DNA from 2 places in the Paenibacillus sp. BAC0078 genome. Region 2 is predicted to be linked to the other one. Evidence: riboswitches for the same ligand, from Rfam matches in the RefSeq annotation. Region 2 holds a riboswitch; the other holds the start of a gene.
The links. Region 2 has a riboswitch for preQ1 ahead of queF (preQ(1) synthase). Riboswitches for the same ligand answer to the same signal wherever they lie in the genome.
Positions count from the first base shown of each region.

Region 1: another riboswitch for preQ1. It lies ahead of ACX1DY_RS12170 (queuosine precursor transporter); the one in region 2 lies ahead of queF (preQ(1) synthase).

Region 1 covers NZ_JBTLRW010000005.1:192,033-202,917, reverse strand. Annotated here, with positions in the region: gene ACX1DY_RS12205 (aminotransferase class I/II-fold pyridoxal phosphate-dependent enzyme) at 1-1,117, shown strand, start outside; gene cobT (nicotinate-nucleotide--dimethylbenzimidazole phosphoribosyltransferase) at 1,293-2,354, shown strand; gene cobU (bifunctional adenosylcobinamide kinase/adenosylcobinamide-phosphate guanylyltransferase) at 2,351-2,899, shown strand; gene cobS (adenosylcobinamide-GDP ribazoletransferase) at 2,896-3,702, shown strand; gene ACX1DY_RS12185 (cobyric acid synthase) at 4,093-5,688, shown strand; gene ACX1DY_RS12180 (YnfA family protein) at 5,691-6,017, shown strand; gene ACX1DY_RS12175 (methyl-accepting chemotaxis protein) at 6,181-7,869, opposite strand; PreQ1 riboswitch class I at 8,199-8,244, shown strand; gene ACX1DY_RS12170 (queuosine precursor transporter) at 8,255-8,986, shown strand; gene ACX1DY_RS12165 (M24 family metallopeptidase) at 9,107-10,201, opposite strand; gene ACX1DY_RS12160 (S-layer homology domain-containing protein) at 10,597-10,885, shown strand, end outside.
Region 2 covers NZ_JBTLRW010000001.1:220,005-230,889, reverse strand. Annotated here, with positions in the region: gene ACX1DY_RS01010 ((2Fe-2S)-binding protein) at 1-143, shown strand, start outside; gene murB (UDP-N-acetylmuramate dehydrogenase) at 345-1,256, shown strand; gene ACX1DY_RS01000 (hypothetical protein) at 1,316-1,657, opposite strand; PreQ1 riboswitch class I at 1,908-1,946, shown strand; gene queF (preQ(1) synthase) at 2,032-2,532, shown strand; gene queC (7-cyano-7-deazaguanine synthase QueC) at 2,563-3,225, shown strand; gene ACX1DY_RS00985 (6-pyruvoyl trahydropterin synthase family protein) at 3,225-3,707, shown strand; gene queE (7-carboxy-7-deazaguanine synthase QueE) at 3,700-4,422, shown strand; gene ACX1DY_RS00975 (cysteine hydrolase family protein) at 4,546-5,073, shown strand; partial or broken gene ACX1DY_RS00970 (VanW family protein) at 5,095-5,890, shown strand; gene ACX1DY_RS00965 (DMT family transporter) at 5,924-6,838, shown strand; gene ACX1DY_RS00960 (class I SAM-dependent methyltransferase) at 6,873-7,703, shown strand; gene ACX1DY_RS00955 (LysR family transcriptional regulator) at 7,783-8,679, opposite strand; gene ACX1DY_RS00950 (phosphate ABC transporter substrate-binding protein) at 8,969-9,925, shown strand; gene pstC (phosphate ABC transporter permease subunit PstC) at 10,021-10,885, shown strand, end outside.

The DNA.
Region 1 (10,885 bases), on a different contig from region 2:
GGGCATCCGCGCTTTTTTTGATCTTACTGCCGGTAACAACGACATTATATCGCTTGGTGTAGGCGAGCCGGATTTCACCACGCCCGAGCATGTGAGGGCAGCTTGTGTCCGCGCCTTGAACCGGGGGGAGACGATGTACACCCCCAATGCCGGACTGCCGGAGCTGCGGGAGGAGATTGCCCGCTACCAGCAGATGAGCTTCGGACTATCGTATGATCCCATGAATGAGGTGATGGTAACAGTGGGCAGCAGTGAAGCGCTGGATCTTGCGCTGCGCGCATTCACCGCTCCGGGGGATGAAATTATCATCCCGGCTCCAAGCTACATTGCCTATTCTCCTATCGCCTATATCAACGGAGGAACGCTGGTGGAGGTCGAAGCAAGCGCGGAGCAGGGCTTCAAGCTGACCGCCGAAGCGCTGCGCAAAGCGATCACCCCGCGCTCCAAGCTGCTGATGGTGAACTTCCCGAATAATCCTACGGGGGCTGTAATGTCATACGAGGACTGGCTTCCAATTGCCGAAATTGTAAAAGATAACAATCTGATTGTGCTGTCAGATGAAATCTATGCCGAGCTGACCTATGACAGCAGGCATGTCAGCATCGCCTCGCTGCCCGGAATGAAGGAGCGGACGATTGTGATCAGCGGCTTCTCCAAAGCCTTCGCCATGACCGGCTGGCGGGTCGGCTATGCCTGTGGTAACCATGAATTGCTGGCCGCGATGCTGAAAATTCATCAGTATACCGCCATGTGCGCACCTGTGCTGGGCCAGATTGCCGCGATCGAATCGCTGCGTCATGCGCTGCCGGACAAGGACAGCATGAAGGAATGCTTCAGACAGCGCCGTTCGCTGTTCGTTGAAGGGCTCAGATCCATCGGGCTGCATTGCCATGAGCCGCAGGGGGCGTTTTACGCCTTTCCTTCCATCGGGCATACCGGAATGAATTCGGAGGAATTTGCTCTTCGCCTTCTGCGGGAAGCAGGGGTTGCCGCTGTGCCGGGCCATGTGTTCGGAACAGGCGGCGAAGGCCATATCCGCTGTTCCTACGCGGCTTCCACGGCGAAGCTGACAGAGGCGCTGGAGCGGATGGAAAGCTTCATGAAGGTAAAAATGTAATTGTAAGATCATTCTCAATCCCCTATAATCCTTAAGGAAGAAATAGGGGGATGTGACGAAATAGCTGGCGCAGCCGCAGCGGAGGGCCCTCTTCTTCAGAGAAGGGGGCCCTCCGCTGTATTATCGCTGTAGCTTTATTTGTGAAGAACAGTAAGAACAAACAGGAGGTTATATTATGATTTCAGCTATAAAAGAAATAACAGGGCGGATTACTCCGCCGGATGAACAGGCCGCAGCGCGGGCCGTGCTCCGCCTGAACAGTCTGACCAAGCCGCCGGGAAGCCTCGGACGGCTGGAAGCGCTGGCCATACGGCTTGCCGGCATCTCGGGGAGCGAGAAGCCCAGCTATGGGAAGCGCACCGTTGTTGTAATGGCTGCCGATCACGGCGTCTGCTGCGAGGGGGTCAGTGCCTTTCCGCAGGAGGTTACGGTGCAGATGGCTTACAATTTCCTGAGCGGCGGAGCGGCGGTCAACGTGCTGGCCCGCCAAGGCGGGGCAAGCGTGCAGTTCGTGGATATCGGCATCAATGCTGAGCTTGAGCACCCGGATTTGATCAACCGCAAGGTGCGGCGCGGGACGGATAATATGGCAGTAGGTCCGGCAATGAGCAGGGAAGAGGCTGTTCAGGCGATCCTGGTCGGGGTGGATGTAGCCCGGGAAGCGGTGAAGAACGGGACGGAGATTTTTATCACCGGTGAAATGGGAATAGGCAATACTACGGCGAGCGCGGCGGTTCTGTGCGCACTGGAGGGCATCTCGCCGGAGGCTGCTGTCGGAAGCGGAACCGGAATCAACAATGAACGGCTGCGGCACAAAATTGAAGTCGTGGAGCGCACGCTGCGGGTGAACACTCCCGATCCGGCAGATCCGATTGATGTGCTGTCCAAGGTGGGAGGCCTGGAAATCGCCGGACTGGCGGGGCTGATTCTTGGAGCGGCTGAGGCCCGGGTTCCCGTCATTCTCGACGGCTTCATCTCCGGTGCGGCTGCGCTGCTGGCGAAGGCGCTTGCGCCGGAATCGGTGAATTATATGATCGCCTCCCATGTGTCGGATGAGCAGGGCCACAAGCTGATGCTGGACAAGCTTGGACTGGAGGCGCTGCTTGATCTTGGACTGCGGCTGGGCGAGGGTACGGGGGGCGCGCTTTGTCTCCATCTGATTGAAGCGGTCAGCCGCGTCATGACAGAAATGGCGACCTTCGAAAGTGCCGGAGTCTCCGGGGCTGAGGGGAAATGAGCATCCTTGTAACGGGGGGCGCACGCAGTGGAAAAAGCGGCTTCGCCGAGCGGCTGATCCTTTCCCTAGCGGATCAGGCGGTGTATGTGGCTACCGGACAAGCCTTCGATGAAGAGATGAAGGCGCGGATTGCCCTGCACCGCAAGCTTCGCGAAGAGGGCGGCGGTGCTTGGGAGACGCTGGAGGAGCCGTATGATCTGCCTGCGCTGCTGGACCGGCTCTCCGGGGGCAAGGCCGTGCTTGTGGATTGCCTGACGCTGTGGCTCTCCAATGTGCTGCTGGCTGTGGAGGATCAGAAGGACAGACAGGAACGGGTGGAGCGGGAAATTGCCCGCCTGGAGCAGAGTGTATCGTCCTTTCAGGGTACGCTGGTGCTGGTGACGAACGAGGTGGGCGACGGCATTGTGCCGGAATATGCGCTTGGCCGGCTGTACCGGGATTTGGCCGGCCGGATGAATGCGCTGCTGGCCCGGATTAGCGGGCAGGTCTTTCTGGTTACCGCCGGCATCCCGATTGAGCTGAAAAGCAGGGAGTACCTGTTATGAGCGTGCGGGGAGATGCTGCCGCCGCCTTTCAGTTTCTATCGCGGTTCCCGGTCAAGGGAGACGCGGATTTCTCGCCTGAGCTGCTGCAGCGCAGCGTGGTGTATTACCCGCTCGTTGGCGCAGCCATCGGGCTGAGCGCAGCGCTTGGCGCAGGTATGGCAGCCTGGCTGCTGCCGGCCTGGCCTGCTGCCGTGATCACGCTCATCCTGTGGGTGGGGCTGACCGGTGGCCTGCATCTCGACGGCTGGATGGACAGCGCCGACGCGCTGCTCAGCTACCGCACGCGCGAGCGGATGCTGGAGATCATGAAGGACAGCCGCGTAGGGGCCATGGGAGTGCTGGCCTGCGTGCTGCTCCTGCTGCTGAAGGCCTCGCTGCTGGCGGCATTTATCGAAGGCGGCTCCTATGCGGAGCTGCCGCTGCTTCTGCTGCCGCCGGTCTGGAGCCGCTGGTACATGGTGCGGGCCATGGCCCGCTTCCCGCTCGCCCGCGGCAATGAAGGGCTGGCCGCCAGCTTCGGCGGGCTGCCTGCCCGGCAGGAGCGGCGCACGCTGCTGCTGGCGGCGCTGCTCACGCTGGCCGCGGCCGCCGCGCCGCTGGCGCTTGGCGCGGGAAGCGCCTGGCCGCTGCTGCTGGCTGCGGCCATCCTGGCGCCGGTCGCCGCGCTGGCCTGCGGCACGCTTGCGGCGCGGCGGATCAGCAGCCGGCTCGGCGGGCTCACCGGCGATGTGTACGGCGCGCTGAACGAGCTGCTGGAGGCGCTGCTCCTGCTTTTGCTGGTGCTGCTTCAGCATAATCTCTAGCGCGCCGGAGCGTGCCACCCCGGAGCCGGATGAACCCCGGCTCCTCCAAATAACAACTGCTTCGCCAATACCCCGGCAGCAGGAAGAAAGCAGGGCAATCGCTTACGAAATGAACCGCGAAATTGAATGAAGTGGAAAAAGGAAACCTAATTTGCGAATTTCACCGATTTTTTGGTGAATAGGTGGAAAAAGTAGACTTGATTCTCTCCATTTCCCCCCATTCAGTGATTTTAGAAGGAAATAAGTGGATTTTTTCCCACTACCATCCCGGGGGAGTTCGCTCAGCGGGATGAAGTGGAGAAATTCCACCTCAGTTACCTGGTAGATAGGCAATCGCTTACGAAATCATTGATTCCGATTGCCTTGAGGAAGAAAGCGAGGAGGCTTGACATGAAAGAACAAGCCGCAACAAGAGAGTCTGCGCCAGTCCTGATGATTCAGGGAACGGCCTCGGATGTCGGCAAGAGCCTGGTGACCGCAGCAATTGGGCGGATTATGACCCGGGACGGCTATCGCACGGCCCCCTTCAAGTCGCAGAACATGGCGCTGAATTCCTATGTCACCGAGGACGGCAAGGAGATTGGCCGCGCCCAGGGCATGCAGGCTGAAGCATTTGGCATTACTGCCACCACGGACATGAATCCGATACTGCTGAAGCCCTCGGGCGAGATGAGTGCGCAAATCGTGGTCCACGGCGTGCCGCACATGGCGCTTAGCGCGCGGGAATACCGGGAGAAATTCCTCCCGGAAGCCAAAGAGACGGTGATGGAAGCGCTCGGGCGGCTGCGGGAGACTTATGATGCCGTGCTGATGGAGGGGGCAGGCAGTCCGGCTGAGATCAATCTTAAGGCCCGGGATATCGTCAATATGAATCTGGCGGGCTGGGCGGACGCACCGGTGCTGCTGGTCGCCGATATTGACAGAGGCGGTGTGTTTGCTTTCCTGGTGGGTACACTGGAGCTGCTGGAGCCGCATGAGCGGGCTAGGGTCAAAGGCTTTATTATCAATAAATTCCGTGGCGACCTGTCGCTGCTGCAGCCCGGACTGGACTGGCTGGAGCAACGCACAGGCATACCAGTGCTTGGGGTTCTGCCTTTTCTGCCACGCTTGCGGATTGAAGCCGAGGATTCCGTAGTTCTGGAAGGAACCTCGGGGCGGCTGCGCGCAGAGCACGGCAAAGAACTGGATATCGCGGTTATCCGCTATCCGAGAATTTCCAACTTCACCGACTTTGATCCGCTGGCGGACGAGCCGGACACTGCTGTCCGTTATGTGACCACATCTGACGAGTTGGGCACACCGGACGCCATCATTCTGCCGGGGACCAAAAATACGGCGGCTGATCTGGATTACCTGAGGGAGCAGGGCTTCCCTGAGGTGATTGCCGCCGCGCTGGAACAGGGAACTATGCAGCTCGCCGGAATCTGCGGCGGATACCAGATGCTGGGCCGGAAGCTGCTTGATCCGTTCGCCGTAGAAAGCGCTGAACCTGGCGAGAAAGAGGGGCTTGGGTATTTGCCGCTGTCCACATCTTTTCTGCAGGAGAAAACCACGGTGCGTGCCAGCGGCAAGCTGGCTCAGGAGCATCCGCTGCAATTGGCGGAACCGGCTGCCGGAGAGGCGGCAGGAATCTCTGTTGACGGGTACGAGATCCATATGGGAACGACCACAAACCATAATTCCACACCCGTTAGAAGCCTCTTTATGCTGCACGGACCGGAGGGGGAAATGATGCCCGAAGGCTGGGGAACGCCGGATGGACGGATCTGGGGAACTTATCTGCACGGATTGTTCCATAATGATGAACTGCGCAGAGCCTGGCTTGACGGCCTGAGGGTATCCAAAGGACTTGCGCCCCTCACAAACACCTTCTCGTCAGAAGCCCTTCGTGAACAGGAGTTTGACCGGCTGGCGGATGCGGTGAGTGCGAACCTTGACATGAAAGCCATTTATGGGATCATGGGGTTAACGCGAAAAGGGGGCTGAGCATGGTCATAGCAATTCTGCTGTTCATTGTTGCCGGTCTGGCCGAAATCGGCGGCGGCTATCTGGTCTGGCTGTGGCTGCGGGAATCGCGGCCGCTCTGGTACGGGGTGGTAGGAGCCCTGATTCTGGTTGCCTATGGCATCATTCCCACGCTGCAGAAATTTCCTTCCTTTGGCAGAGTGTATGCCGCCTATGGCGGTGTATTCATTGTGCTGGCTGTGCTGTGGGGCTGGCTTGTGGATAAAAAAACGCCGGATCTCTACGACTGGCTTGGGGCCGGCATTTGTGTAATCGGCGTGTCGGTTATTCTGTGGGCGCCAAGACACTGAGCAGCAGCGGCAGATCCCTTTGACTCCGCTGCTGCTGCAGTTTTCCGCCGAAATCGTCCTCAGGGTGCTGCGCGGCGGCTTGACTGGTGCAACTACAAAAAACGGGTGCCGTCCTTCATCAGGAACGGCACCCGTTTTTGTATAAGGAGCTTATTCGCGCCGGTTAAATCTTGAACTGCTGCACAGCCTTCTGCAGCTTCACAGCCTGCTCATACAGATGCTCTACAGTCTGTGCATGGACTTCCAGTTCCTGACGCTGGCGTGAGGAGTTGCCGGTAAGTGTATCTGCATTCTCCTGCGACTTCGCAGTAATCTGGGCGGTTTCTTCCACAGAGGCGCTGACCTCTTCGGTTCCGGCCGAGATTTGCTGTGTAGCAGCAGATACGGACTGAACGCTGTGGTTGATGCTCTGAATAAGAACAAGCAAATGACTGAAGGCATTTCCGGCTTCCGCCGCTTTATCGACTCCCGAAGCAACCTCCGAGTTAACGTGGTTCATCTCCTCAACCGAGCGGTTCATGTCCTCCTGCAGGCTGAGCAGGAATTCACGGATCTGTTCATTGGATTCCTTGGACTGCTCGGACAGCTTGCGGACCTCTCCGGCAACTACAGCGAAGCCGCGGCCATGCTCGCCGGCGCGCGCCGCTTCGATGGAGGCGTTAAGCGAGAGCATTTGAATCTGCTTCGTAATTTCGGTGATTCCCTGAACAACCTCACCGATTTGCAGGGAGCGTTCATTCATGATGCGGAACTGCTCCACTGACTTCATTGAAGCCTGCTGAACCTGGCGCATTTGATCTACAGCGCTTTGCGCGATGTCATTGCCGCCGGTGGCTTCTTGGGAGGCTTCACTGATCTGCTCGGTAACCTCTCCCGCCGCCGAAGCGATGTGCTGGATGCCGATGTTGATCTCGTCCATCGCCCGGGAATTATCCTTCGCACTGCTCGCGATGGCGGAGCTGCCTTTGCCGATTTCCACAACGGATAAGGTGGACTGCTCGGCCATCTCGTTCAGAATATCGGTACGTTCCTTCAAATCATTAGAATCTGCAACCACGACAATGGAGGTATCCAGAACATGGCTGATCATTTCCTTAAGCCGCTGGCTCATGGTCCGGAAGCTCTCAGCGAGCTGTCCGACTTCGTCGCTACCCTTGATCTCAAGCTGCTGGGTGAAATCGCCTTCGGCCAGCTTGTTGCTGTAAGCTGCGAGCTGTGTAAGCGGACGAGTGATTCGGCGGCTCATCAAAAAGGCGGAGCTCAAGCCAACTACCAGCACGAGCAAAGTGATTCCGGTACTGGTCCAGAGAATGCTTTGCATTTTATCTTCGACAAAACCGACATCCGAACTAACTCCGATGACCATCGTTGAACCGGGAACTCCAACATACGCGGTCTTATGTACGCCATGACTGTCTTTATAAATTTCGCTCAAACCGGCCCTGCCCTTGGAGGCTTGCACCATGGCGGACTGTACTTCAATGCTCTCATCGGCCTTGAGCTGCGCTCCTTGATCTGCGGCAAGCACGGTAGCTTTGTCTTCCTTCAGATTAATGAGGAAGATTGTCTCCACATCATGCTGTTTTCTTTTATCCTGAAAATAGGATTCGAGCGTTGTTCTTGACTGTTCGTTTTTGCCCAGAGTCTGCTGTGCACGCGTCGCATTCATATTTTTATAGGTATCCTGGGCTGCGGCGGTCAGAATCTTGTTGATCTGCGGCATTACGTAGCTGTTGATCGTATTGATGGATATGAAATAAAAGCTGACACTCAGTAAAGCAGACGACAGTAGCAGAACGACGAACAGCAAAAGCGTAAATTTACGGCTGATTGATTTCTTGAATTGAACCATATCATTCTCTCCTTTATCATTGAATGCATCCTCCCATGCCAGTGCTTATATGCCAGGCAAGCAGCAATATACTCCAAAGGTGTAGGTCATATATCAAGCTATTGTTCCGGGAATGTGACTGATAACTATTCTATAGAATTAACCCCCGGTTGAATAGTGAAAATTTAATTAATAGCTCAGAATTTTCAGAAAAAAATGAATAATTGACGAATACTTTACCTGTTTTGCGAAAAAAAAAGATCATGTCAGATATCCTTGAAAATTGAAATTTTCATAGCATGTTAGCTTCTCTTGTGGTAGAGTAGTAATGTTTTGGTCTAAACAGCCTGAACACCGCGGTTCGTAACCATCCCGCGTAAACAAAACTAGGGGGCTTGTGAAATACATGTTTAATTTGCTTTGGGGTATTTTATTTGTTGTGGTCAATTTTGGCTTCTATTTGCTCTGCTACCGGCTGTTCGGTAAAAAAGGGCTGTACGCCTGGGTAGGTGTTGCAACGGTTATCGCCAACATTCAGGTAGCCAAAACTATTGCCATGCCGTTTGATATCGTTATGACACTGGGCAATACGATGTACGTCACACTGTATATGACCAGCGATTTGCTGAATGAGAAATACGGGCGCGCGGAGGCGCGGAATGCAGTATGGTTTGGCTTTTTCACCCTGCTGATGACTACAGTGATCATGCAGATGGTGCTGAAGTTCGAGCCGCAGGAAACGGATATTGCCCAATCCTCGCTGCAGACCATTTTCGGTCTGATGCCACGGCTTGCGCTGGGCAGCCTTACCGCTTATTTTGTCAGCCAGTTCCTCGACGTACGCTTGTACTCATGGATTCGGGGCTATTATGGAAGTCCGCGCCAGATGTGGATTCGCTCCAATGGCAGCACGATGGTCAGCTCTTTTGTAGATACGCTGATTTTCTGCACCATTGCATTTGCCGGGACCTACGATTTGCGGGTATGGACGGAGATTCTGCTGACCACCTATATAGTAAAATTCCTCTTGACCGGGGCAGCAACGCCGATTCTGTACATTGCCCGCTCCTTCCGGTTTGCGGAGGATGAACAGAAGGTTCATCAAGCTTCGGATAATCACGGCGTTATGCCTATGTAAAATAACAGAAAAAGCAGCAGTCCGCCCCGACAGGGGAAGGATGCTGCTTTTTTTGTTGTACAGATATGCAGTGATAAAGGCAAAGGCAGCTTATGTAAACTGTCTGTTACTTAGCCGCGCCTATAAATGCAGCACCGTCAGCTCTTTCGGAAAGCTTGTCAGCGTCTGCGGGCCTTCAGCGGTAATAAATACGTCATCTTCGATACGCACTCCGCCGAGATTCGGCACATAAATTCCCGGCTCTATGGTAAATACATTGCCGTTCTCGATAATGTCCTCATTCAACCCGTGAAGAGAAGGATACTCATGCGTGTCCATGCCAAGGCCGTGTCCGACCCGGTGCATGAAATAAGCGCCGTAGCCGGCAGCTTCAATAACTTCCCGCGCTGCGCGGTCTACAGAGCCGAACGTTGCTCCCGCCCGGGAAGCGGCAATGCCGGCTTCATTGGCAGCAAGTACCGTATGGTAAATTTCAGCCAGCTTGGAGTCTGTTTCTTCTACGGCAAAGGTACGGGTAATGTCGGAGGCATAACCTGCGGCATATACGCCAAGATCGAACATCAGGAAATCTCCCGGCTGGATGATGCGGTCGCCCGGCACACCGTGCGGCAGGGCGGTCTTCGGACCGGAGAGCACCATTGTATCAAAAGAGGGGCCGGCGGCTCCGACCTTTTTCATCTGATATTCCAGTTCGGCGACCAGCTCGATTTCGCTTACCCCATCTTTGACATGCGTAAGCCCGCGGCGGAGAACCTCCTCCACCAGCTCGGCGGCATGCTTCATCCGGCTGACTTCTTCAGGTGTTTTCTTGGCGCGCATGGCCCGCAGTAGATGGCCGATATCATTGAAGCGGTCTGCAGGAACCGCCGCAGCCAGTTGCTCGTAGCGGCTCACGGAGAAATGCTCCTTCTCGATGCCAATCGTTCCGGGCTTTGTGCCGCCAAAACAAGCTTTAAGCAGCTCGTAAGGATTGTCCGTATCGCTGTGCGTCAGAATCTTCGTTACCTCTGAGGCGGCATGCGCCGCTTCAGCGTCCAGCGCCGGAACAATCAATACCGGTTCCTCGCTGCGAATCAGCAGCAGTCCCAGAAAACGCTCATGCGGATTACTGGCAAACCTGGTCAAATAATACACATGCTTCGGATCGGTAACGAGCAGCGCATCCAGGCCCCCGCCCGCCATTCCTTGCTCCAAGGTGGATAGAGCTTCATTCATTTCAGTAATTCCCCTTTCAGATTCACGTTACAAAGCAACGTTCTCATTATAGATCATAACCCTGCAGGGTGCACGTACAAGCAGGAGAAGTTGCTGGCTGCGTCCGGGCATCTGATTTTGCTGAATCTAACGTGCGTATAAATTAGAGAGAATCATACATTTATTTGCATATTCATGAAGTCCTACAACTTAAGTCCCGCCTTTATTTTGGGGATGCTGGCGAATTGTAACAAAATATCTTTTTTTACGATAAAATATGAGAATTTATAACAGGAATTGATTGACATCAACTAGGTCCTTGGGTAGGATTCCACTATGTCTATCTAATTTTGACAATTCTGCTGGGGGAAAAGTCATGGGTAGAATTATACTATCATGAGGAAAAGGAGACAGCTATGTATTCAAAAAGGTTGAGAAGTACAGTTTCGCTATTATTGGTTTTCATGTTGTCCTTTATGGGTGTGCTGGAGGTATCGGCGGCATCCTTGAAAGCGGGGGTGGTGTCCTCCGAGAAGACGCTGGACGGTAATCAAAAGATCTCCGTGAACAGTGTACTGGATGTTACCTATGGAGATTATAAGACACTTAATACGGTGAAGTTCTCACTTCTTAAGGATGGGAATGAGGTAGCCAGTCAGACGAAGTGGAAAAACCAGGTAGAACGTCTGTCTGCGACAGATTCAG
Region 2 (10,885 bases):
CCGTGCAGATGCGCAACCGCTGCTGTCTCTATTACCGGACTGAAGGTGGAAGCTACTGTTACACCTGTCCCCGCTTGAAAGAAGAGGAGAGAGCGGCACGGCGGGTAGAATACCGCAAAAAGGCGGCCCGCCCCCAAGGATAGGTTATAAACGTGAAATCTGACTCATAATGATTATATATGCAGCAGGCCCAGGCTCCCGTCATTGACAAGGGAGCCTGTTCGTTGTTAAAGTTGTGGTTGCCCTGATTAAATTCCACACTATTTTTTTGCATATAAGCAGCGGAGTATGATTATCCGGTGAATAAGGATCATTATTTTTATAGAGTCAAAGGAGCAAAGAAGATGAATATCAGCAAAATATATGAGGATCTGCAGCAGTTGGTTCGGGCTGGAGCGGTTAAGCGCGATGAGGTGCTGGAGAGCCACGTGTTCACCCGTATGGGCGGTCAGGCGGACGTCCTGGCAGCGCCAGTGACCTATGAGGAGCTTCAGTCCATTGTTACATATGCCCGCGTAAATGAAATTCCGCTTACAGTCCTGGGTAATGGCTCGAATGTCATTATCCGTGACGGAGGCATCCGCGGAATTGTTCTGCTGACCTCTGAATTAACCGAAATGGGGCTGCGGGACGATTTGCTCTATGCCCAGTGCGGCGCAAAGATTATTGATGTCTCCAGATTTGCTTTGGAGAAGCAGCTTGCCGGGCTTGAGTTCGCCTGCGGAATTCCTGGCACTGTAGGCGGAGCGCTGTACATGAATGCTGGAGCATATGGCGGTGAGGTCAAGGATGTGCTGCATAGCGCACTTGCCGTTGACAAAGCTGGACGGCTGGTGACTTTGCAGGGGGATGAACTGGAGTGGGGCTACCGTAAAAGCGTCTTCGCCAGCGGGGACTTCATTGTGCTGGAGGCCCGATTTGCCTTGCAGCCGGGGGATTCAGCGAATATCAAAGCCATAATGGACGATTTGACCTACCAGCGTGAATCGAAGCAGCCACTGGAGTATCCTTCCTGCGGAAGTGTCTTCAAGCGCCCTCCCGGAAGATTTGCCGGGCAATTGATTCAAGAAAGCGGACTTCAGGGAACAAGAATCGGCGGTGCTGAAGTGTCGCGTAAGCATGCAGGATTCATTGTGAACACAGATCATGCGACGGCTAAGGACTATATCGGGCTGATTCATCATGTTCAGGCTACGGTTAAGGATAAGTTCGGTGTGGAGCTCGAGACGGAAGTAGAGATTATTGGAGAAGAGTAACTGATATAGGACGCAGGCTGAAATGCCGCGTCCTGTTTTTTTCTGCATAAGAGGCAGGGTCATGCTTCAGCCAGTGAGATGGAATACTTTCCTCTATCTGTCCGGAGTTCAACCTGACCGTCATCTACAGCATCCAGGCGGAGCCCGCTGACGGCAATCTCATAGCTCTGCTGGGGAAGAGGTACTAGCTCGCCATCCCTGTTAAGGGTACTGCCAGTGCCCCGCAAGATCAGCGCGCTGTCCAGATAATCGTCAATAACGTCATCGGCATTACGGTAAGCCACGGATTCCAGACTGAAGTGGACGGTGTCGTGGTCATTCATCTCCTGTTTCTTAATGACAATGGTTGCGCCCGCCTGGGCGGTCAGCCAATCCATAAGTTTCTGTTCGCTTTGATCCATCAGATGATCCCATCCTTATCAAGGAGATTATAGAAGTTAAGTTACCCTTTTGTTCGAAATTGAATCCATAGTTCTGTCAGTGAGGGAAAAATAATAATTAATGTTATGAATAATTTATGCTGTGAAAAAATGCGTCAGGGATGCTCTTTTCACTGATTTTGGATCGTCTGTGAGGGTTGTCAAGCCACGGCTGGCATGGTATAGTTCAATTCGCAGTACTATGTATAAAGAAGAATTCTGCGGATAATCCGCAGGAGAGGTTCGCAAACTCCCTCTATAAAAAACTAAGCTTCTTAGTAGAGCCAGGTTTTCGAAGCTCATTCTTCTTTCCTGTTCCGGCGGACAGCCGGGGGAAAAGAGAGGGGTTTTTTGTCATGTCAGAAGGCAGATTGAAAGAGGAAATGCAGGAGGTTACCCTGCTCGGCAACCAAGGCACAACGTACAAATTCGGTTATGATCCGGATATTCTTGAGGTGTTCGACAACAAGCATCCGGGCCGCGATTATTTCGTCAAATTCAACTGTCCGGAGTTCACAAGCCTGTGTCCTGTTACCGGGCAGCCGGATTTCGGGGCAATGTACATCTCGTACATTCCTGAACAAAAAATGGTTGAATCGAAATCACTGAAGCTCTACTTGTTCAGCTTCCGCAATCATGGCGATTTCCATGAAGACTGTGTGAACATTATTATGAACGATCTGATCTCGCTGATGGAGCCGCGTTATATTGAGGTCTGGGGCAAATTCACCCCGCGTGGCGGCATTTCCATTGATCCTTACTGCAACTGGGGGCGTCCGGGGACTAAATATGAAGCGATGGCCGAGCACCGGCTGATCAATCATGACTTGTATCCTGAGAAAGTGGACAACCGTTAATCCGGGGCAAGGAAAGGGAGGAATTTGATCATGAATAAAAAAGCACTGGTCGTCTTCAGCGGCGGCCAAGACAGCACAACATGTCTCGTATGGGCGCTACAGCAGTTCGAGGAGGTTCAGGTGGTAACCTTCAATTATAATCAGCGCCATGCGGCTGAAATAGAAGTTGCCAAGGAGATTGCCGCGAAGTTCAAGGTGAAGCAGCATATTCTCGATCTCGGTCTGCTGAATCAGCTGGCCCCGAACGCATTGACGCGTGATGAGATTGAAATCGTTGCGGGTGAAGGAGAGGAATTGCCCAGCACGTTCGTGGATGGACGCAATTTGCTGTTCTTGTCCTTTGCGGCAATTCTGGCGAAGCAGCTTGGGTATGCGAATATTATCACCGGAGTCTGCCAGACCGACTTCAGCGGATATCCCGACTGCCGGGATGTGTTCGTCAAATCACTGAATGTGACCCTCAATCTGTCGATGGACTACGAGTTCGTCATTCATACACCGCTCATGTGGCTGGATAAAAAAGAAACCTGGAAAATGGCCGATGATCTCGGCTGCTTCGAATATATCCGTGAGCATACGCTGACCTGCTACAACGGAATTGTCGGCAGCGGCTGCGGCACTTGTCCGGCTTGTCTGCTGCGTAAGCGCGGCCTGGACCAATATGAAGCAGAACGAAATGAGGTTGGTTCCTGATGCTGGGCGAGGTATCCGTATGTAAGATTTTTACCTTTGATGCAGCCCATCAACTGGTCGGACATAAAGGGAAGTGCAGCAACCTGCATGGCCATACCTATAAGCTGGAAGTGGTGCTGAAGGGCAAGCCACTCGCAGCAGAGGGCCACTCCGACGAAGGGTTTGTGGTTGATTTCAGCGATATCAAGGCTACGGTGCAGGAGAGTCTGGTGGACCATCTGGATCATGCTTTTCTGGCGATGGGCAATGAGCCTGTATTGAAGACGCTGGTAAATACGGGGTCCAAGGTGGCGCATCTGTCATTCCGGACAACGGTGGAAAATATGTCGGCATATATCGCCTACAAGCTGAAGATGGCCTCACTTCCGCTGTATTCCGTCAAGCTGTGGGAAACGCCAACCTCCTGGGCGGAGGTGCTGGCTACGGACATCCCTGAAGAAGGGCCGTACTATCGGCTGCATGGAGGCTGTGACTGTGAGTAAGCTGCCGGTAATTGAAATATTCGGCCCGACGATTCAGGGGGAAGGTGCGGTCATCGGCGTCAAAACGATGTTCGTCCGCACCTACGGCTGCGACTACCGCTGCGGCTGGTGTGATTCCGCTTTTACCTGGGATGGATCGGCGAAGGACAAGATGCGGATGCTTGCACCGGAGGAGGTTCTGGCGGAGCTGCATGCGCTTGCCGGTAATAATTTTGACTGTGTGACGATCTCAGGGGGCAATCCCGCTCTGATTGGAGAAGGCATGGGGACATTCATCCGGCTGCTGCATGAACGCGGCATTCAGGCGGCGATTGAAACCCAGGGCAGCAGATGGCAGGACTGGTTCTACGACGTGGATGTGCTGACGGTCAGCCCCAAGCCGCCAAGCTCAGGGACGAAGACCGATTGGGAAATGCTAGATGGTATTATGGATAAAATGAAGGCACAAGGCAGGTCTGCCCATAGCCTGAAGGTAGTCGTCTTTAACGACGAGGACTATCTGTACGCGAAAAGCATCCACGTGAGATACCCGGAAGTGCCGCTCTTCCTGCAGCCGGGCAATGATAATGTGACGGAAGAGGGGGACATCTCGGCCCGCCTGCTGGGTCGGCTGGAATGGCTGTTCAATCAGGTGATTGCTGATCCTGAGATGAACCGGGCGCGGGTGCTTCCGCAGCTGCATGCCCTTATTTGGCATAATAAGCGGGGCAAATAATTGGACTGTATGACCGGGCTTCTGTAATGCAGAGGTCCGTTTTTTTTTGAGAAAATCTGTTATAATCTTTAAGGTAGATAGACTGTCCGTTAGAAATTAACAATAGCGAAGGGAGAGAATGCAGTGGCAAATGGTTCAACCGCATTAGTAATCATTGATGTGCAAGAGGCGATGTTTTCATATCCGGGCATGAAACTGCATGATGAAGAGGGCGTAATGGACAGAATCGTTGCACTGCTGCATAAAGCCCGCTTGGCAGGAACGCCTGTCGTGTATATTCAGCATACCGAGGATGAAGAATACACCAAAGGAACTCCCACCTGGCAGATCAGCAGCCGAATTACTCCGCGCGAGGAAGATTTAATTGTGGAAAAGCCGACCTGGGACGCGTTTCACCGGACACCGCTGCATGAGGAGCTTCAGAAGCGTGGCATCACCGATCTGGTCCTCTGCGGAATGCAAAGCGAGTTCTGTCTGGATACCACCACAAGACGCGCATACAGCCTGGGCTACTCCAGTGTGCTGGTGGAGGATGCGCATAGCACCTTCGATAATGCCAATTTAAGCGGCGGCGAGATCGTGAAGCATCACAACTCTGTGCTGGGTGGCAGATTTGCCAAGCTGCGCAAGGAACATGAAGTGGAATTCTAATGGGAGTCCGCCAGATTAGCTATGAAGTCTATCCGCCGTTCACGGCTGAGACTTTTCGCAGACAAGCGTTATTTTTCCTGGAAAAGATATTGGCAACGGTTAACCCAGCGAAAGAATAGAGCCAGGGGACATCTTGCAGAAGACCTGCTCTATATCTCAGCCACACATGCGACTCCGCTGCTGCGAAGTCTGCGAAACGTCGACATGCAGCTGCAGTACAATAAAATAACGAATCTGAAGCTTGCTGCGGCGAAGCTTAACGGTCTGATCGTACGCCCCGGCGAGAATTTTTCCTATTGGCAGACTATTGGCAAGCCGACACGCCGTAAAGGGTATCTGGACGGAATGGTGCTGCATTTACGGCGGGTTCCGTTCCGGCACGGGAGGCGGCTTATGCCAGCTCTCTAATCTAATCTACTGAATGACGCTGCACACTCCGCTGACCGTTACAGAGCGGCACCGTCACAGCTATGATGTCTTTCCCGATGAGCAGCGGACCCAGCCCTTCGGCAGTGGGGCAACCTGTGCCTACAATTACTTGGATCTGCAGCTGATGAATCAAACGGATGAAGTGTATCAGCTCAAGCTATGGCTGGATGACAGTCATTTGTACGGGGAATGGAGATGCAGCGGGCAACCGCTATACACCTACGAAGTTTACGAAGCTGATCACGTTATCAGTCTGGAACCATGGGGCGTCTATATCCGCAGCAACAGTATCCGCCGCAAGGTCATGACCCGCACGGGTGAAATCGCCCGTGATGAAGCGATTGCTGACAATCATGCGCTTATGATGTATTCACCGCTGCTTACATAGTTAGTTTTATCCAAACCGAAAGGAATCAGAGCTGTGAATTCAAAAAAACCGCCCGTTCCCGTCCCGCTCCTGATGCTGATCGGAATTGTGGCAATTTCTTTTTCTTCTATATTTATAAAATGGTCGGCGGCTCCGGCCTCGGTCCAGGGCATGTACCGCCTGCTCTTTACTTCGCTCCTGATGCTGCCTTTTGCCCGTCCCTACAGTGGAGCAGCTTACGCCCTGCGCCGGAAGGACTGGCTGCTGCTGGGTTGCTCGGGGATGATGTTGGCGCTGCATTTTTTGCTGTGGATGGGCTCGCTGAAGTATACCTCCGTAGCCAGCTCGACGATGATTATGGCGCTGGAGCCGGTATTTATTATGCTGGGCGCATACATACTGTACAAAGAACGGAGTACATCTGCCGCCATATTGGGCCTCGCAATCGCGATCTTCGGGGTTGTCTTTATCGGTTGGGGGGATATAGGGCTGTCCCCGGATAATGTGAAAGGCGATCTGTTGTCCATTGGCGGAACTGTTGCAGTGGCTGTTCATATGCTGATTGGCCAAAAGCTTGTGTCCCGTATGCCTTCCTACCTCTACAGTCTGATCGTCTTTATCTCGGCAGTGCTGGTATTTGCCATCTACAATTTGCTGTCCGGCATCCCGTTTTTTGCTTATCCGGCGCGTGAGTGGGGAATCTTTATTCTGCTCGCTGTCGTACCGACGGTATTCGGCCACATTCTGTTCAATTGGCTGCTGCAGTATGCTTCGGCGACTACAGTTTCGATGAACATTCTGGGCGAGCCTGTGGGGGCAAGCATTTTGGCATTTTTGCTGCTGGGTGAAGCGCTGACCGGACTGCAGTGGACCGGCGGCGTGCTGGTGATGGGCGGTCTGGCCGTCTATTTATTCGCAGGAAGAAAAAAAGCCGCAAGGGCAAAAGAAGCCCTTAAAAACGCATCATAGCAGAGATTTTCACTAGACAAAGGGGCTTAATTAAATGAATGAACATGATTTGAATCAGGAAGTAACCGGAGGCGCAGTCCCTTCCAGTGAGGAGCTGTGGAACGAAGATACATATGCTGCCTGGACAAGCCGTTTTGGCACACCTTCCGAGGCTGCGGCAAAGCTAGTGAAGGAGCCTGCGGGCAAGCTGTTCCCGCTTGGTAGTTATCTTGGTGATGTTAAGGGCAGAAAGATCATGAATCTCATGGGCTCAAACGGGATGAAAGCCGTAGCGCTGAGTCTGCTGGGAGCTCAGGTAACCGTCGCCGATTTCTCGGAAGCCAACGCCCGGTATGCAGGCGAGCTGGCAGCGGCAGCCGGAGTCCGGCTGAATTATCTCGTCTCGGATGTCTTGAAGCTGCCGCAAGAGCTGCTGGACGGCTCGTACGATATCGTTTTTGCCGAGATGGGGATTGTGCATTATTTTACAGACCTAGCTCCGTTCATGGATACGGCATATAGGCTGCTGGCAGCCGGCGGAAGGTTCGTGCTGCGTGATTTCCATCCGGTAACGACCAAGCTGATTACCTCGAAGGGATCGACCGCGAAAGTCCGGAAGCATAAGGTGAGCGGGGATTATTTTGACACCGCACTGGAGGAGAAGAAGGTTTCGTATTCGAAGTATTTACCCTCGCCAGGCGAAACCGCGGAAGACATGAAACACAGTGTCGTGTATTGGCGCCGCTGGACGCTGGGTGAAATCGTAACGGCAGCAGCGCGCAGCGGACTTGTGATCCGTGAATTGGATGAGGAGCCGAATCTGTCTTCCCAGGTGTATGACAAAGGAATTCCCAAGACATTCGTCCTGGTGGCGGAGAAAAAGTAGTCTGTTAACCAAACGGTATAGCCTGTGGCGCTTGTTCAGCGGCCACTTGAGGCTGTACCGTTTTTTTATCGGATATTACTTATTCCGCTGCCGTACCCCCAACTGCCAAATTCACAAAAGCCTGCTGCAGGGGAGTCAAGGCAGAATCCTTCCGCCAGGCGAGCACAAAATCGCCATGATCCGGCTGCACTCCCGGCAGCGCCGCATAGGATAAGCTCCCGGCTGCCACTTCTTCCATAATTCCCGCCTTGGAGAATAACGCGACACCTCCGCCTTCACGAAGTATTCTCTTCATCGCCTCCGGCGAATTCATCACCGCATGTCCCCATACTTTTACCCCGTTCCGCTGGGCCCATTGATCCGCAAGCCTCTGCAGGGAAGAGGACGGTTCGTGTTGAAGCCAGGGTTCAAGGACGAGCTGCTCCGGTGTTAAATCATGAATATTTGCGAAAGGGTGGCCGGGGGCGAAGACTAGTACGGCTTCATCCCGCAAGATGCTTTTTGTATGGAAGGAGCTGTCCCGACCAGCCGCGCTATGTAAAGCCGCCAGCGGAATTTCTCTGCCCCGCAGCCGTTCGCGTATAACATCTTCAGGCTGAACCGAGAGTGAGATGTCCAGACCTGGATATTGAAGGGTGAATTGCGTGAATGTTTTTGGCAGAAGATATGTACCGGGTATATAACTTGCTTCAAGATGCAGATTACCTGAGGAGAGGGAGGAGTACTGCTTGATGCTGCGCTCTGCCTCGGCTGTCAATGCCACAATTTTGGCCGCATATTGATAAAGAGTCCGTCCGGCGTCGGTAAGGAGCACCCGGCCGCTGCGGAACTGAAAAAGGGGAGCTCCCAGCTCAGCCTCCAGACTTTTCATATGGAAGGATACCGTCGGCTGTTTCAGTCCCATTTCTGCAGCAACATCGGTTACTTTTTTATATTTTTCAATCAGGACAATGATTTGTAATTTAACAATATTCATAATTTACCTCCGGCAAATAGGGAATCGTTAATCAATAGTATTCTCAATATAGATTATATCTATTGAATTATACATTTTCTATTATGTTTTTTATCTTTTATTTTACAAACATAAGAATTTTCCCTGACGAACGGGCTCTAGAATAAGAAGAGTCAGATGTGACATGAACACAATCTGATGCTTCCAAAGGTGAGTTTTGTACGAACACAGATTATGTAGCAGATACTCACAAAACATAGCAGATGCAGCAGCAGATGCTATACAAAACACTCAGGAGGAGACAAAAAAAATGCAATTCAGAAAATCGTGGGTCATGGCTTTGGCGTTAACTGGTGTAGTAGCACTTTCAGCATGCGGTAACAACGGTGGAAATAATGCAGCAACCAATAACGGAGGAAATGCGGCTGCCACAACTGCTCCTACAGAAGCAAGCAGCGGCTCGGATCTAAGCGGATCTATTCTGGCTTCAGGCTCTACAGCACTGCAACCGCTCGTTGAGCAAGTAGCTGAGAAATTCATGGAAAAGAATTCCGGCGTAGACATTCAGGTTCAAGGCGGAGGCAGCGGCACCGGACTTACTCAAGTAGCTGAGAAGCAAGTGGATATCGGTAACTCCGACGTATTTGCAGAAGAAAAGCTGAAGGATGCCGATGCTGAAAAAGCAAAAGCACTCGTTGACCACCAGGTAGCGGTTGTAGCGATTGCAGCAGTTACTCATCCGGATGCAGGCGTAGATACCTTGACCAAACAACAGCTTATCGACATCTTCACTGGTAAAGTGACGAACTGGAAAGAAGTTGGCGGCAAGGATCAAAAGATTCAGATCATCAACCGTCCAAGCAGCTCCGGTACACGTGCTACCTTTGAAAACTTTGCACTTGGCACCAAAACAGAAGACCTGCAAGGTTCAATCCAAGAGGATTCCTCCGGTACTGTTAAGAAAATGATCGGCGAAACTCCGGGAGCTATCGGTTACCTCGCTCTGTCCTATCTGGACTCTTCTGTTAAAACATTGAAGTATGACGGTGTTGAACCTTCCGTTGACAATGTAATCGCTGGTAAATATCCAGTATGGGCTTACGAGCACATGTACACTAACGGCGAACCTAATGCACAAGTAAAAGCATTCCTTGACTACTTCATGACTGATGAAGTGCAAACCGGCGACGTAGTGGACCTGGGCTACATTCCAGCTTCGCAAATGAAAGTTTCCCGTGATGTAGAAGGTAAGGTTACCACTAAGTAATTTACTTGAAACATCCAAACAAATCAATCATTAGAACATCATGTGATTAGAGGCGGAATTCTTCTGCCTCTCTTTTCACTTTAGAAAGAGGGAGCATGTTGACGGTAAAACCGAAGAAAACGCGGATTGAGAAACATCATATAGAAGATTTCATTGGACGTTCATATATGTCCTTTTGTGTACTGCTATTGATAGTTATCATTGTATCGATGGTTTATTTTGTAGCGTCCAAAGGGATTTCTACCTTTACCAGCGGTGATGTCAAGATCTCAGAATTCTTGTTCGGTACAAAATGGGCGCCTGAAGGAGATACCCCATCATATGGAGCGTTCCCTTTCATTGCCGGCTCATTTCTGGTTACGCTGCTTGCAGCGCTTATCGCAAGTCCGCTCAGCCTGTGCGCGGCTCTGTTCATGACTGAGATTGTACCGGGCTGGGGCAAAAAGCTGCTGCAGCCTGTAATTGAATTGCTGTCCGGAATTCCATCCGTTGTGTACGGCTTCGTGGGACTAAGCGTAATTGTTCCGTTTCTGCGTAATACATTTCCCGGCCAGGGCATCGGGGTTGCTGCAGGCGCGCTTGTCCTGTCGGTCATGATTCTGCCGACCATTACAAGCGTGGCTGCAGACGCGCTGGCTTCTTTGCCGCAAAACTTGAAAGAGTCCTCCTTTGCGCTCGGTGCCACACGGTGGCAGACGATCTCCCGGGTAATTCTCCCGACAACCTTCCCGGCGATTATGACGGGGATTGTTTTGGGGATGGCCCGCGCTTTCGGTGAAGCCCTTGCTGTTCAGATGGTTATCGGGAATGCGCCGTTCGTTCCGCGGTCGCTCTTTGAATCGGCTTCGACCCTGACCAGCGTCATTACGCTGAGCATGGGGAACACTACGATGGGCTCGCCGCATAATAATGCGCTGTGGAGCATGGCACTGGTTCTTATGTTGATGACCTTTGTATTTG